Linked DNA regions of Halorhodospira halophila SL1. The protein of the gene in region 1 interacts with the protein of each later gene in a pairwise test. Links are inferred from orthologs where the notes say so. Each region holds a gene or a part of one and is shown in the gene's direction. Other genes may lie near its edges. The genes, in order: dnaQ and dnaE.

The links.
Region 2: the proteins of dnaQ (region 1) and dnaE interact in binary tests that used the Escherichia coli proteins (3 or more experiments, as listed by UniProt). The link is inferred for Halorhodospira halophila SL1 from one-to-one orthologs.

What each region holds. Positions count from the first base shown.
Region 1 is NC_008789.1:297,888-303,717, reverse strand. The notes cover bases 969-3,914. They hold dnaQ (DNA polymerase III subunit epsilon), read left to right. Parts: upstream 969-2,048; coding sequence 2,049-2,780; downstream 2,781-3,914. Other genes in these bases: HHAL_RS01345 (YbgA family protein), read left to right, coding at 3,551-3,914; HHAL_RS01350 (HAD family hydrolase), read left to right, coding at 2,777-3,514; nifE (nitrogenase iron-molybdenum cofactor biosynthesis protein NifE), read right to left, coding at 969-1,819. Also shown: nitrogenase iron-molybdenum cofactor biosynthesis protein NifN, read right to left, coding at 1-425; more of nifE, read right to left, coding at 440-968; more of HHAL_RS01345, read left to right, coding at 3,915-4,531; HHAL_RS01340 (efflux RND transporter periplasmic adaptor subunit), read left to right, coding at 4,590-5,830. UniProt on the Escherichia coli protein: DNA polymerase III is a complex, multichain enzyme responsible for most of the replicative synthesis in bacteria. The epsilon subunit contain the editing function and is a proofreading 3'-5' exonuclease.
Region 2 is NC_008789.1:1,564,290-1,571,323, reverse strand. What follows is about bases 1,581-5,730. They hold dnaE (DNA polymerase III subunit alpha), read left to right. Parts: upstream 1,581-1,978; coding sequence 1,979-5,530; downstream 5,531-5,730. Other genes in these bases: HHAL_RS07345 (HAD-IA family hydrolase), read right to left, coding at 5,527-5,730; HHAL_RS07355 (ribonuclease HII), read left to right, coding at 1,581-1,915. Also shown: lpxA (acyl-ACP--UDP-N-acetylglucosamine O-acyltransferase), read left to right, coding at 1-158; lpxB (lipid-A-disaccharide synthase), read left to right, coding at 192-1,331; more of HHAL_RS07355, read left to right, coding at 1,328-1,580; more of HHAL_RS07345, read right to left, coding at 5,731-6,252; HHAL_RS12645 (transposase), read left to right, coding at 6,395-7,034. UniProt on the Escherichia coli protein: DNA polymerase III is a complex, multichain enzyme responsible for most of the replicative synthesis in bacteria. This DNA polymerase also exhibits 3' to 5' exonuclease activity. The alpha chain is the DNA polymerase catalytic subunit.

The sequences.
Region 1 (5,830 bases):
AGGCTGCCGACGAAATCCGGGGTGTTCACCGGGACCACCGCGGTGCCGGCGTGCTCCGGGTGTGCCTCGCGGAAGGTGCGCACCAGGCGCTCGATGTCCGTCCCCTCGGCCTCGGAGAGCCCGGTGGTCAGCAGGGTGATCAGCGCCGGTGCCGACTTACCGCACAGGGTGTCCAGGGCGCCGAGGACGTTGTCGTCGGCGCCGAGCACCGCGCTGATCGGGTCGATGGCGGTGGTCTGCAGCGGGATCGGCTCGTTGAAGTGGCGGACGAAGTAGACCTTGCCGAAGGCGGTGCAGCCCTGGGCGCCGTGGAGCAGGGGCACGGCCCCCCGGAAGCCGAGGGTCGCCAGGGTGCCGCCCACCGGTTGGCTGGCCTTCAGCGGGTTGACGCTCAGCGGGCTGGTGGATCGTTCGATGCGGGTCATGGCCCCGTCCTCCGTTACTGCCGTTCCCAGGGAGCCGGCTCACGCACCTGCGGCCAGATCGGGCTCTCGATGCTGCGGCACAGTTGGCGGGCCAGCTCCACCATGCCGGTGTAGCCGGCGTAGGCGTGGGGGCGCTCCTGGTTGATGTCCAGGAACGGGATCCGCGCCTTGAGGGCGGTGTACATGTTGCGCCCGCCGGCGATGAGCACGTCGGCCTGGTGGGCGCGGACGGTGTCGATCAGCGTCCGCGGCGCACCGCTTTCCAGCATCTGCGCCTGCTCGCCCATCAGCTCGCGGATGCGCGCCTTGTCCGCCTCGGTGGACTTGCGGGTGCCGGTGGCGACCACCTCCATGCCCAGGTCCTGCAGCGCCGAGACCACCGACCAGCTCTTCACGCCGCCGGTGTAGAGCAGGGCCCGGCGGCCGCGCAGGCGCTCGCGGTAGGGCTCCAGGGCGGCATCGGCACGGGCCTCCTCGCGGGCGATGACCTGCTCGGTGCGTGCGCTCAGGTCTGGGTCGTCGATCAGCCCGGCGAAGCCGCGCAGGGCCGCGGAGGTATCGGCGACGCCGTAGAAGCTGCCCTCGAAATACGGGATGCCGTAGCGCTCTTCCAGGGTGCGGGCCACGTTGAGCAGGGCCTTGGAGCAGACCAGCATGTTGGCCTCGGCGCGGTGCAGGGTCTGCAGCTCGCGGTAGCGGGCGTCGCCGGAGAGGCTGCCGAGCAGGCGCAGGCCGAGCTCGTCGAGCAGCGGCAGCACGTTCCAGAACTCGCCGGCGATGTTGAACTCGCCGATCAGGCCGACGTCGTGGACCTGGTGATCCCGCGGCCGGCGCTCCGCCGGCACCGGCTCCGGTTCGCGGGTGCCGACGATGTGCTGGACCACCGCCTCGCCGGCGATGCGGTTGCCGAGGTTCTTGCTGCCGTAGAAGCCGGCGCAGTCCACCGGAACCACCGGGGTCCCCCAGCGGCGCTCGGCGCTGCGGCACACCGCCTCGATGTCGTCGCCGGTCAACGCCGGGACGCAGGTGTTGTAGACGAAGACCGCCGCCGGGGCGTGATCGTCCACCGCCTGCTTGATGGCGTGGAACAGCCGCGCCTCGCCCCGGCCCATGATCACGTCCTGCTCGCTGAGGTCGGTGGTCATGCCGATGCGCCACAGGGTGGGGCCGGTGGAGCGGGTGCCGCGGTTGTCCCAGGAGCTGCCGGCGCAGCCGATGGGGCCGTGGACGATGTGCGCGGCGTCGGCCACCGGCAGCAGGGTGATCTGGGCGCCGTCGAAGGCGCATCCACCAGCGGCGGCGCCCGGCGTGGGGCGCGCGCAGCCCGATTTGCTGCCCTGGTTGTGGGCGCAGCCCGGTTCGTCGAGGAGGGCGGCGATCTCCTGGTTTCGCATGGGCGGGCGGCTCCGGTCCTGGGTGGCTTCTCCCGCAGTGCAGCAAGGGGCGTGCCAGGTCCGGGCGGCGGTGGGAGGCGCGTCACGGCGGGGGGGTGGGCTTTGCGGGTGTGTCGCAAATCCGACAGCCGGGCGTTATGGTGTGCCGTTTGTGACACCCTGCGTTGACCCTGGATGGGCCGCGTCGCAGACTGTTTCGAATCCTTGCAATGTATCCGGACCCTGAGCCATGCGGCAGATCCTGCTCGACACCGAGACCACCGGCATGGACCCCACCGAGGGGCACCGCATCATCGAGATCGGGTGTGTCGAGCTGGTGCGCCGGCGGCTGACCGGCAACAACTTCCACGAGTACCTCAATCCGGACCGGGCAGTGGACGAGGGGGCGGAGAACGTCCACGGTCTGTCGAATCGTTTCCTGGCCGACAAGCCGCGCTTTGCCGACATCGCCCGGCGCTTCGTCGACTACGTCCAGGATGCCGAGCTGATCATCCACAACGCGCCCTTCGACGTCGGCTTCATCGACGCCGAGCTGGCCCGTCTGGGGCCGGCGTGGGGGCAGCTCGAGGACTACTGCACCATCACCGACTCGCTGCAGATGGCCCGGCGCATGCATCCGGGCCAGCGCTGCAGCCTCGATGCCCTGTGCAAGCGCTACAGCGTGGACGGCTCGCGCCGCGAACTCCACGGCGCGCTGCTCGACTCGGAACTGCTCGCCGAGGTCTACCTGGCCATGACCGGTGGTCAGGGCAAGCTCTCCCTGGAGGGCGAGGGCCTGGAGCCGGGCGGCGCCGAGCCGGTGCAGCGGCTGTCGGCGGAGCGGCCGCGGCTGCGCGTCCCGGAGCCCGGTGAACTCGAGCGCGAGGCCCACGAGCAGCTGCTCCAGCGCATCGAGGCCACCTGCGGCGGGCCGGCGTTGTGGCGCGGCTCGGCCCGTGGCGAGGAGGCGTCCGGATCATGATCCGTCCCCCCCTGCGGGCCCTGACCTTCGACCTCGACGACACCCTCTGGTCCGTCGACGATGTCCTCGCGGCGGCCGAGCAGACCCTCCACGACTATCTGCGCGACGCCTACCCGGTGGTGGCCGAGCGCTTCGATCCCGACACCATGCGGCAGCTGCGCCGCGAACTGGCCGCCGCGCGCCCGGAACTCACACGCAACGCCACCACCCTGCGCCGTGCCACCATGGCTGAGATCGCCCGCAGCTGCGGGATCGACGGAGCCGCGGCGGAGCGGTTCGTGGAGCAGACCTTCGCCGTGTTCCTCGAGGCGCGGCAGAGCCGGGTGGCCCCGTTCCCCGAAGTGCTGCCGGCCCTGCGCGATCTGGCCGGGCGGTTCCGTATCGGCGTGATCACCAACGGCAACGCCGATGTCTACCGCACCGAACTCGGCCCCTACGTCCACTTCGTGGTGCGCGGCGTGGACATCGACATTCCCAAGCCCGAGCCGGAGATCTTCGCCCTGGCCTGCGAGCACGCCGGGGCGCCCCCCGGCGAGGTTCTGCACGTGGGGGATGACCCGGACAGCGACGCCGCCGGGGCGCTGGCCGCCGGCATGCAGGCGGCGTTGATCTGCCGTTACGGCCCGCCGGAGCCGTCCCACGGCGTGCCCGACTGCCTGATGGTCCCGGACATGGCGGCGCTGCGCCGGGCGATCCTGCGCAGCGTGGATGCAAGCGTGGATGCGGATGGCTAGAATGCTGTACACAAGTTGTACAACCCTAGGGAGAGCATGAGCCGGCCAAGCGATCAGACCGCGTCGCAGCCGCAGATTCCGGTGGGCGTGAGCAGCTGCCTGCTCGGCGAGGAGGTGCGCTACGACGGCAGTCACAAGCGCAACCCCTTCGTTACCGAGGCACTCTCGCGCTACTTCCGCTACGTGCCCGTCTGCCCCGAGGTGGCCATCGGGCTGCCCACCCCGCGGCCGCCGATCCGCCTGGAGCTGGATGCGGACAACCGGGTGCGCGTGCGCGGGGTGCGGGATCGGCAGACCGACGTCACCGAGGCCATGGAGGCCTTCGGCCGCGAGAAGGGGCGGGAGCTCCACTGGCTCAGCGGCTACATCCTCAAGGCCAAGTCGCCGAGCTGCGGTATGGAGCGCGTCAAGGTCTACAAACCCGACGGCCATCCGGCCGGTATCCCCGGGCGGGGCGCCTATGCACGGACGCTGATGGAGGCCAACCCACTGCTCCCGGTGGAGGAGGAGGGACGGCTCAACGATCCGTCCCTGCGTGAGGGCTTTGTCTGCCGGGTCTTCTGCTACTACCGTTGGCAGCGCCTGGTCGAGGCGGGCCTGACGCCCAAGGCGCTGGTGGATTTCCACGCCGAGCACAAGCTGTTGCTCATGGCCCACGACGATCAGCGCATGCGCGAGCTGGGGCGGCTGGTCTCGACGCTGGGCGAGCGGTCGCTGGAGGCGGTGGCCGACGAGTACATCCACGGGTTCATGGCGGCCCTGGCCCGGCCGGCGACGCGCGGCCGGCACGCCAACGTGCTCTACCACCTGCTCGGCTATCTCAAACGCGAGCTGGACCCGGCGGACAAGCAAGAGGTGGTGAGTGTCATCGAGCAGTACCGCACCGGTATGGTGCCGTTGATCGTCCCGGTGATGCTGTTGCGTCACCACTTCCGCCACTGGCCGGATCCCTATGTGGAGCGGCAGTTCTATCTCTACTGGAGTCCGCCGGAACTGGCGCTGCTCAATCAGGTCTGATCCGGCGGCCCCCTGGGGCACCCCAGGGCCACTCGAGGCGAAATGAAGGAAGGGCTGCGTGCCGTTACGTTCGTTGCTGCGAAAGGGTTGGGGGGCCGCTGCGCCCGTGGTGGTGCTGATGGCGGCCGTGCTGGTCCTGGCGGCGCTGGTCTGGACCCGCCCCGATCCGCCCGCCGAGGAGCCCACCGAACCCTCCTGGGTGGTGGCCACTGAGCGTGCCGAGCCCGGTGTCCACCAGCCGCTGCTGCGTCTGTTCGGCTACATCGAGTCGCCTTCGGACGTTACCGTCAAGTCGGCGGTGGAGGCTGACGTGGTCGACGTCCCGGCCCGCGACGGCCGGGTGGTGGAGGCCGGCGAGCTGCTGGTGCGCCTGGACGACGGCGAGCTGCGCGACATCCTCCGACAGCGCCAGGCGGATCTCGACGAACTGGAAGCGGCGCTGCGCCAGGAGCGCCGCGCCGTCGAGGCGGACCGCGAGGACCTGGAGGCCGAGGAGGCCCTGCTGGCCATCGACCAGCGGCGGGTGGCGCGGCTCGAGGAGCTGGTCGCCGACAACGCCGCCTCACCCTCGGAACTCGACGACGCCGAGGAGTCCAAGGAGCGCCAGCGCCAGGCGGTGATCCGGGCCCGGCAGTCGGTGGACGACGCCGAGGAGCGTCTGGCCGTGGCCGAGGCGCGCCGGGACGGCGCCGAGGCCGCCCGGGATCAGGCCCGGCGTGACGTGGGCCGCACCGAGGTGCGCGCCCCCTTCGACGGCCGGGTCAGCGCGGTGCCGGTGGGCCGGGGTGACCGGGTGAGCCCCGGTAACGAGCTCGTCGGTCTCTACGACACCGGCGAGCTGGAGGTCCGGGTGCAGATCCCCACCACGCGCATCGGTGCCCTCTACCGGGCCCGTGCTGCCGATACCGCGGTGCGCGGCGAAGCGCGGGTGGATGGCCGCGAACTCGACCTGGAGCTGGACCGGCTGGCCGGGCAGACCGCCCGCGAGCGCGGCGGGGTCGAGGCGATCTTCACCGTGGCCGACCGACACGAGGACGTGGCGCTGGATCGCTTCGCCGAGGTGATGCTGGAGCTGCCCCCGGAGCCCGGCACCCTGGTGGTCCCCTACGAGGCGCTCTACGGCACCGACCGGCTCTACATCGTCGAGTCGGGCGGGGAAGACGACGACCACAAGCGCCTGCGCGGTATCGAGGCCCAGCGCCTGGGCGAGGCGCGGCGCCCGGACGGCCGCCGCGGCGCCCTGATCCGCGCCCCGGAGATCGAAGCCGGGGCCCAGATCGTCACCACGCAGATCCCGCA
Region 2 (7,034 bases), 1.3 Mb from region 1 along the record:
GTATTCGGGATATCAAGCGTGCCTACCGCACGATCTACCGCCAGGGTCTTCGGCTTGACGACGCCCGCGAGGCGTTGTGTCAGCAGCTCAGTCACTCCGCGGACGTGCAGGGCATGGTCGATTTCATCGACAACAGTCAGCGCGGCCTGTTGCGCTGAGGCCACCATCCGCCGGCGTAGGGGGGTCTGATCATGGCCAGTCCCAGGGTGGCGATCCTCGCCGGTGAGCTCTCCGGCGATGTCCTCGGCGCCGGGCTGATGCGCGAGCTCCGTCGCCGGTCGCCCGGTGTGCAGTTCGAGGGCATCGGCGGGCCGGCCATGGCAGCCGAGGGGCTCGAGTCCCTGGTCCCCATGGAGCGGCTCTCGCTGATGGGCGTGACCGAGATCGTCCGGCATCTGCCGGGGCTGCTGCGGCTGCGTGCCGATCTCGCCAGGCGGTGGCGCGAGGCCCCGCCGGACTGCTTCATCGGCGTCGATCTGCCCGACTTCAATCTGGGTCTGGAGCGGCGCTTGCGCGCCGCCGGCATCCCCACCGTCCACTACGTCAGCCCAACGATCTGGGCCTGGCGTCCCGGGCGGGTCAAGGGGGTCCGGCAGTCGGTGGACCGGATGCTGACCCTTTACCCCTTCGAGGAGAAGTTCTACGCCGAAAGCGGCGTGGATGCCGTGTGTGTCGGCCATCCGGCCGCCGACCGCTACCCGATGCAGCCCGATACCGGGGCAGCGCGCCGGACGCTGGGCCTGGCCGAGGACGCCACGGTGGTGGCGTTGCTCCCCGGCAGCCGGAGCAGCGAGATCGATCGCCTGCTGGAGCCCTTCCTGGGCGCCGCGGCGCTGCTGGCGCAACGGCCGGATGCGCCGGATTTCGTCATCCCCGTCGCTGCACCGCGGTTGCGCGAGCGGATCGAGGCAGCGGTGGCCCGTCACGATATCCGCCTGCGGACCCGTCTACTCGAAGGCGATACAGCCACGGCGGTCACGGCGGCGGATGTGGCATTGACCGCCTCGGGGACGGCAACCCTGGAGGTCATGCTGGCCAAACGGCCCATGGTGGTGGCCTATCGTCTGTCGCCGCTGAGCTACCAGATCATTCGCCGCCTGATCCGCGTGCCCTGGGTGTCGCAGCCCAATCTGCTGGCGGGCGAACCGCTGGTGCCGGAGTACTTCCAGTCTGACGTCGATCCGCAGATCCTTGCTGAGGCAGCGGCGTACTGGCTCGACGACGCCCCCGCCCGCCTGCAGCTGGTGGGCCGTTTTCGCCACCTCCACGAGACGCTGGCCCGGGGCGCCGATGCGCGGGCGGCGGAGGCGGTTCTCGAGGTGCTGCAGTGACCCCCTCGCGCGGTGCATGGGGGGTGGTGGGCGTTGACGAGGCCGGACGCGGACCCTGGGCAGGGCCGGTGGTTGCCGCGGCGGTGGTCCTGGCGGAACCGATCGCCGGGGTTACCGACTCCAAACGGCTTTCCGCGCGGAGCCGCGAGCGCGCTGCAGCGCTGATCCGTAGCGAGGCCGTGGCCTGGGGGGTAGGGCGGGCCGATGTTACCGAGATCGATGCCTTGAATATTCGTCGTGCCACCTTCCTGGCCATGGCCCGGGCGGTGGCCGTGGTGGCCGAGACCAGCCCGATCGCCGAGGTGCTGGTGGATGGTCGAGAGATCCCGGACGATCTGCCCGCCCCGGCGCGACCCGTAGTGGGTGGGGATGCGCTGGAGCCGGCCATCTCCGCAGCCTCGATCCTGGCCAAGACCCTGCGTGACGCCGAGATGGTGCTGCTTGACGAAGCCTACCCGGGGTACGGTTTTGGGCGGCACAAAGGGTACGGCACGGCCGAACATCGTCGGGCCCTTGAGGAGCTCGGTCCGTGCCCGATGCACCGGCGCAGTTTTGCACCGGTACGCCGGCTGCTCGGTGGCTGAGCGCCGCAGCGCTCGATCCACCGGACTCGTTCCCGACCGCCACCCTGATATCCTGACGCGACCATGAGTGAAGACCCTCCGCCCTTCGTCCACCTGCGCTTGCACAGCGAGTTCTCGCTGGTCGACGGCATCGTCCGAATCAACGAGGCGGTGTCGGCGGCGCGCGAGGCCGGTATGCCCGCGGTGGCCATCACCGATCAGTCGAACCTGTTCGGGATGGTCAAGTTCTACCGCGCGGCGCTGGCTGCCGGGGTCAAGCCGATCATCGGTGGCGATGTGTGGCTGGCGGACGACACCGTGGAGTTTGGCTACGCCCGGCTGACGCTGCTGTGCCGGGATCGCGGTGGCTACCGGGCGCTGTCGCGCCTGCTCAGCCGGGCCTATCGCGAGGGCGCCTGCGGCGACATCCCGGTGATCCGGCGGGAGTGGCTGCAGGCGGATGCTGGCGGGCTGTTGGCCCTCTCCGGCGGCGCCCAGGGCGATATCGGCCAGGCCCTGTTGCGCGGTGACGAGGCCACCGCCCGGCGATACGCCGAGGAACACCGCCGGACTTTCGGCGAGGACGGCTTCTATCTGGAGCTCCACCGGCTGGGACGGCCGGGGGACGAGCGCCACCTGCACGCCGCCGTCGCATTGGCTGCCGACGAGGATCTACCGGTGGTGGCGACCAACGATGTCCGCTTCATGCGTCCGGAAGACTACGACGCCCACGAGGTGCGCGTCTGTATCCATCAGGGGCGCACGCTGGACGATCCCAACCGGCCGCGCCACTACACCGAGCAGCAGTACTTCGCTGATGCGGCGGACATGGCTGAGCGTTTCTCCGACCTGCCGGAGGCGCTAGAGACTAGCGTCCGCATTGCCGAGCGCTGCAGCGTCGACCTGGAGCTCGACACCAACTACCTCCCGGACTTTCCGGTCCCCGAGGGGCACACGGTCGCCTCGTTCCTGCGCGCCGAGTCCGAGCGTGGCCTGACACAGCGGCTCGAGCAGCGCGGTCTGGCGGAGGATGAAGACGCCGACGAGGTGGAGGCGACCTATCATCGGCGGCTCGATCACGAGCTGGCGGTCATTGAGCAGATGGGGTTCCCGGGGTACTTCCTCATTGTGGCTGACTTCATTCGCTGGGCGCGGGATAACCACATCCCGGTGGGGCCGGGGCGCGGTTCCGGGGCGGGCTCACTGGTCGCCTACGCCTTGGGGATCACCAACCTCGATCCCCTGCGCTACGATCTGCTCTTCGAGCGTTTCTTGAACCCCGAGCGGGTGTCCATGCCCGACTTCGACGTGGACTTCTGCATGGAGCGCCGCGACGAGGTCATCGAGTACGTCTCGGATCGTTACGGCGCCGAGAAGGTCTCACAGATCGCGACCCACGGCACCATGGCGGCGCGGGCCGTGGTCCGCGACGTGGGGCGCGTCTACGGTCACGCCTTCGGTTACATGGACCGGATCGCCAAGCTGATCCCCTTCGAGATCGGCATGACGCTGGATAAGGCGTTGGAGCAGGAAGAGGACCTGCGCGCCGAGTACGACAACGACGAGAACATCCGCGAGTTGATCGATACCGCGCGCAGCCTCGAGGGGATGGCGCGCAACGTCGGTAAGCACGCCGGCGGTGTGGTGATCGCCCCCACGGATCTGACCGATTTCTCGCCCCTCTACCGGGATCCGGAGGAGCGCGAAGACGCCGAAGCCTGGAAGGTGGCCACCCACTTCGACAAGGACGACGTCGAGGCGGTGGGCCTGGTCAAGTTCGACTTCCTCGGTCTGCGCACGCTGACCATCATCGACTGGACCGTGCAGGCGGTGAATCGCATCCTCGAGCAGCGCGGTGAGCGGGCGCTGGATATCGACGGGATCCCGCTGGATGACAGTGCCACCTTCGATCTGCTCAAGCGCTGCGCCACGACCGCCGTCTTCCAGCTGGAATCCCGCGGCATGAAGGAGCTGATCAAGCGGCTCCAGCCCGACAGCTTCGAGGATATCGTCGCCCTGGTGGCGCTGTTCCGGCCCGGGCCGCTGCAGTCGGGTATGGTGGATGACTTTGTCGAGCGCAAGCACGGCCGCTCGGCGGTGGCCGGCTACCCGACCCGGGAACTGCACCACCCGGATCTGATGCCGGTGCTCCAGCCCACCTACGGCGTCATCCTCTACCAGGAGCAGGTGCAGCGGATTGCCCAGGTCCTCGCTGGCTACAGCCTGGGGGAGGCGGACCTGCTTCGCCGCGCCATGGGCAAGAAGAAGCCCGAGGAGATGGCCAAACAACGGGCCAAATTCCTCGAGGGGGCCCAGGCCCGCGGCCTCTCCGAGGGTCACGCCACCGGCATCTTCGACCTGATGGAGAAGTTCGCCGGCTACGGCTTCAACAAGTCGCACTCGGCGGCCTATGCGCTGCTCTCCTATCAGACGGCGTGGCTCAAGTGCCACTTTCCCGCGCCGTTCATGGCCTCGGTGCTGTCCTCGGACATGGACAACACCGACAAGGTGGTGATCTTTCTCGACGAGGCCCGGGCCATGGGGCTCGAGGTGCTGCCGCCGGATGTCAATCGCAGTGACAAGCCGTTCCGGGCGGTGGACGAGCGGACCATCGTCTACGGTCTGGGGGCCATCAAGGGGGTCGGGGAGTCGGCGCTCGATGCGGTGCTCGGCGAGCGCGATGCCCATGGCCCCTTCGGCGATGTCTTCGACCTGTGCCGGCGGGTGGACACCGGGCGCGCCAACCGCCGGGTGCTGGAGGCCCTGTGCCGTTCCGGGAGCCTCGACAGTCTGGTCCCCAACCGCGCCACCGGGATGGCGCAGATCCCGGCCGCGCTGGCTGCTGCCGAGCAGGTGACGCGGGATCAGGCGGCCGGGCAGACCGACCTGTTCGGTGGTCCCGCCGAGGCGGTGATCGCCCCAGGCGGGGCCGGGGAGGAAGTCGCCGAGGAGCCCGAGTGGCCCGAGGAGGAGCGCCTGGCCGCCGAGAAGGCCACCCTCGGCCTCTTTCTCACCGGCCACCCGATCGACCGCTACGAGCACGAACTCCCTTACCTGGCCACCGATCGCTTGCAACGTCTGGCCAGCGGCGCCGGCGGTAGTGGCGGGGATGGGAACGGCGGTCGGGGGCGGTCGGTGACGGCTGCCGGGCTGGTGGTGGCGTTGCGCGTGCGGAGCACTTCCACCGGGGGCCGCCTGGCGACCCTGACTCTGGACGACCGGACCGGCCGGATCGAGGTGGTGCTGTTCCCGGAGGCGTTCAGCAAGAATCGCCACGCCTTGGAGAAGGACGCGCTACTGGTGGTTCGCGGAACGCTGGATTACGACGACTTCAGCGGCGGCTACCGGATCACCGGGGAGGAGGTGCTGGACATTGCCCAGGCACGGGAACGGGCGGCCGGACGGTTGGTGATCCCGGTGAGCGCAGCGCACGCTGCCAACGGGCTGGTGCCGCAACTGCGCCAGTTGCTCAGCAGCCACGCCGGGGACAGCCCGGTCCACGTCGATTACCGTCATCCGCGGGCCCGCGGGCGGGTCGTCTTCGGTCGCAACTGGACGGTGACGCCCAGCGATGAGCTGATCAAGCGGCTCGAGGCCGTGGTCGACGGACGGGTCGGGGTCGAGTACCCCCGCTAAGCGCCCATACTGTGGACGGCGATCAGGTCGTCGATTCCCATGGGGACGCCCTCGGGGCCATGGTCCAGGTCGTCGATGACTGCCGCGGCCCCGGTGAAGTCGTCGTCCCGGGTCCAGAGGTTGTGGGTGATCAGGGTGGGGATGCCCGCCGCACGCGCAGCGCGCAGCCCATTGACTGAGTCTTCCACGGCCAGGGCGGCGCGGGCCGGAAGCCGGAGCGACCGCAGCGCCGCCAGATAGGCCTCGGGGTCGGGCTTCTTGGCGGCTACGTCGTCCCCACAGATGTACACCTCGAAGACCGATTGGAGCGGGGCGGGCAGTACACCGTTGAACAAGGCCTCGACGTTGGCGCGGGCGCTGGTTGTGACCACGGCGAGGCGGATGTCGCGTTGCCGGGCCTCGGCGATGATCCGCTCGATGCCGGGGCGGGGTGGTATGCACCCGGTGCGCAGACGCTCGGCATAGAAGCGATTCTTGGTCTCGTGTAGTTGCCGCGCCAGCGCGTCGATGTCCCCGTGCCCGGCGGGAGGCGGCTGTTGGCTCAGGGCGTCGCCGAGCCGCTCCCGGCCTCCGGGGACGGCGTTGAGTAGGCGGCGGTAGGTGTTCTCATCCCAACGGTGCGGTAGGCCGAAGGCCTCGAAGGCGGCGTTGAATGCCGGTAGATGGCCCGCCCCCTCGGTATCGGCCAGGGTGCCGTCGACATCAAAGAGCAGCGCTTGCATGTGGTTTCCGGTCTCCAGGGTGTCGGGTCCGTGGCGGCGCCAGCGTTATCATCTTAGGGTTCTTGACCCGTCCGGGAAAACGGGCTGGAGTAACCCCGTCGACGGACTCGCCGTATCCGCATGATCCGGAGGAAAGCATTGCATGGCTGAGGGTCGCCCGAAATACTCGCCGGAACTTCGGCGCAAGCTGGTCGAACTGGTCGAGGCGGGACACACACCGCAGGAACTGGCGCGCACCTACGAGCCAGCGGCCAAGACGATCCGCCGCTGGTATCAGGAGGACCGACAAGAGGCCAGCGAGCGAGGCAGCGGAAGCGCCAGCACGGGCCGCGCCGGCAAGGCAGGGAAAAAGCGTGGAGGAGCCACAGGCGCCTCGGCGTCCTCGGGCCGTTCCGGGGAGCAGGGGGGCGCGGCGAAGACCCGGGGTAAGCCGGGGAGTAGCAAGGGGCGCCGGCTCGCGGGCAAGCGGGTCCTGGAGAGCCCGGCGCCGGAGGCCGATGCCGGAGGGGCGACAGCGGAGTCCATCGAGGCCGAACAACCTGAGGAGGCCCTCCCTTCGGTCACCGGCGAGGTGATCGTCGAACCCGAGCCCGAGGTCGTCGTCGATGAGCAGCGCGATCCCGCGGATGAAGCGGAGGGCGCAGCCGACGCGGAGATGGATCCGGAGGAGCTGCTCGAGATCGGCCTCGAGCGTGCCGACCGGGGAGACGCGGTGTACGACTCGGAGGGCCCCGAGGCGGCACTGCCGCTCTATCAGGAGGCGCTCGATCTCCTCGATGCGG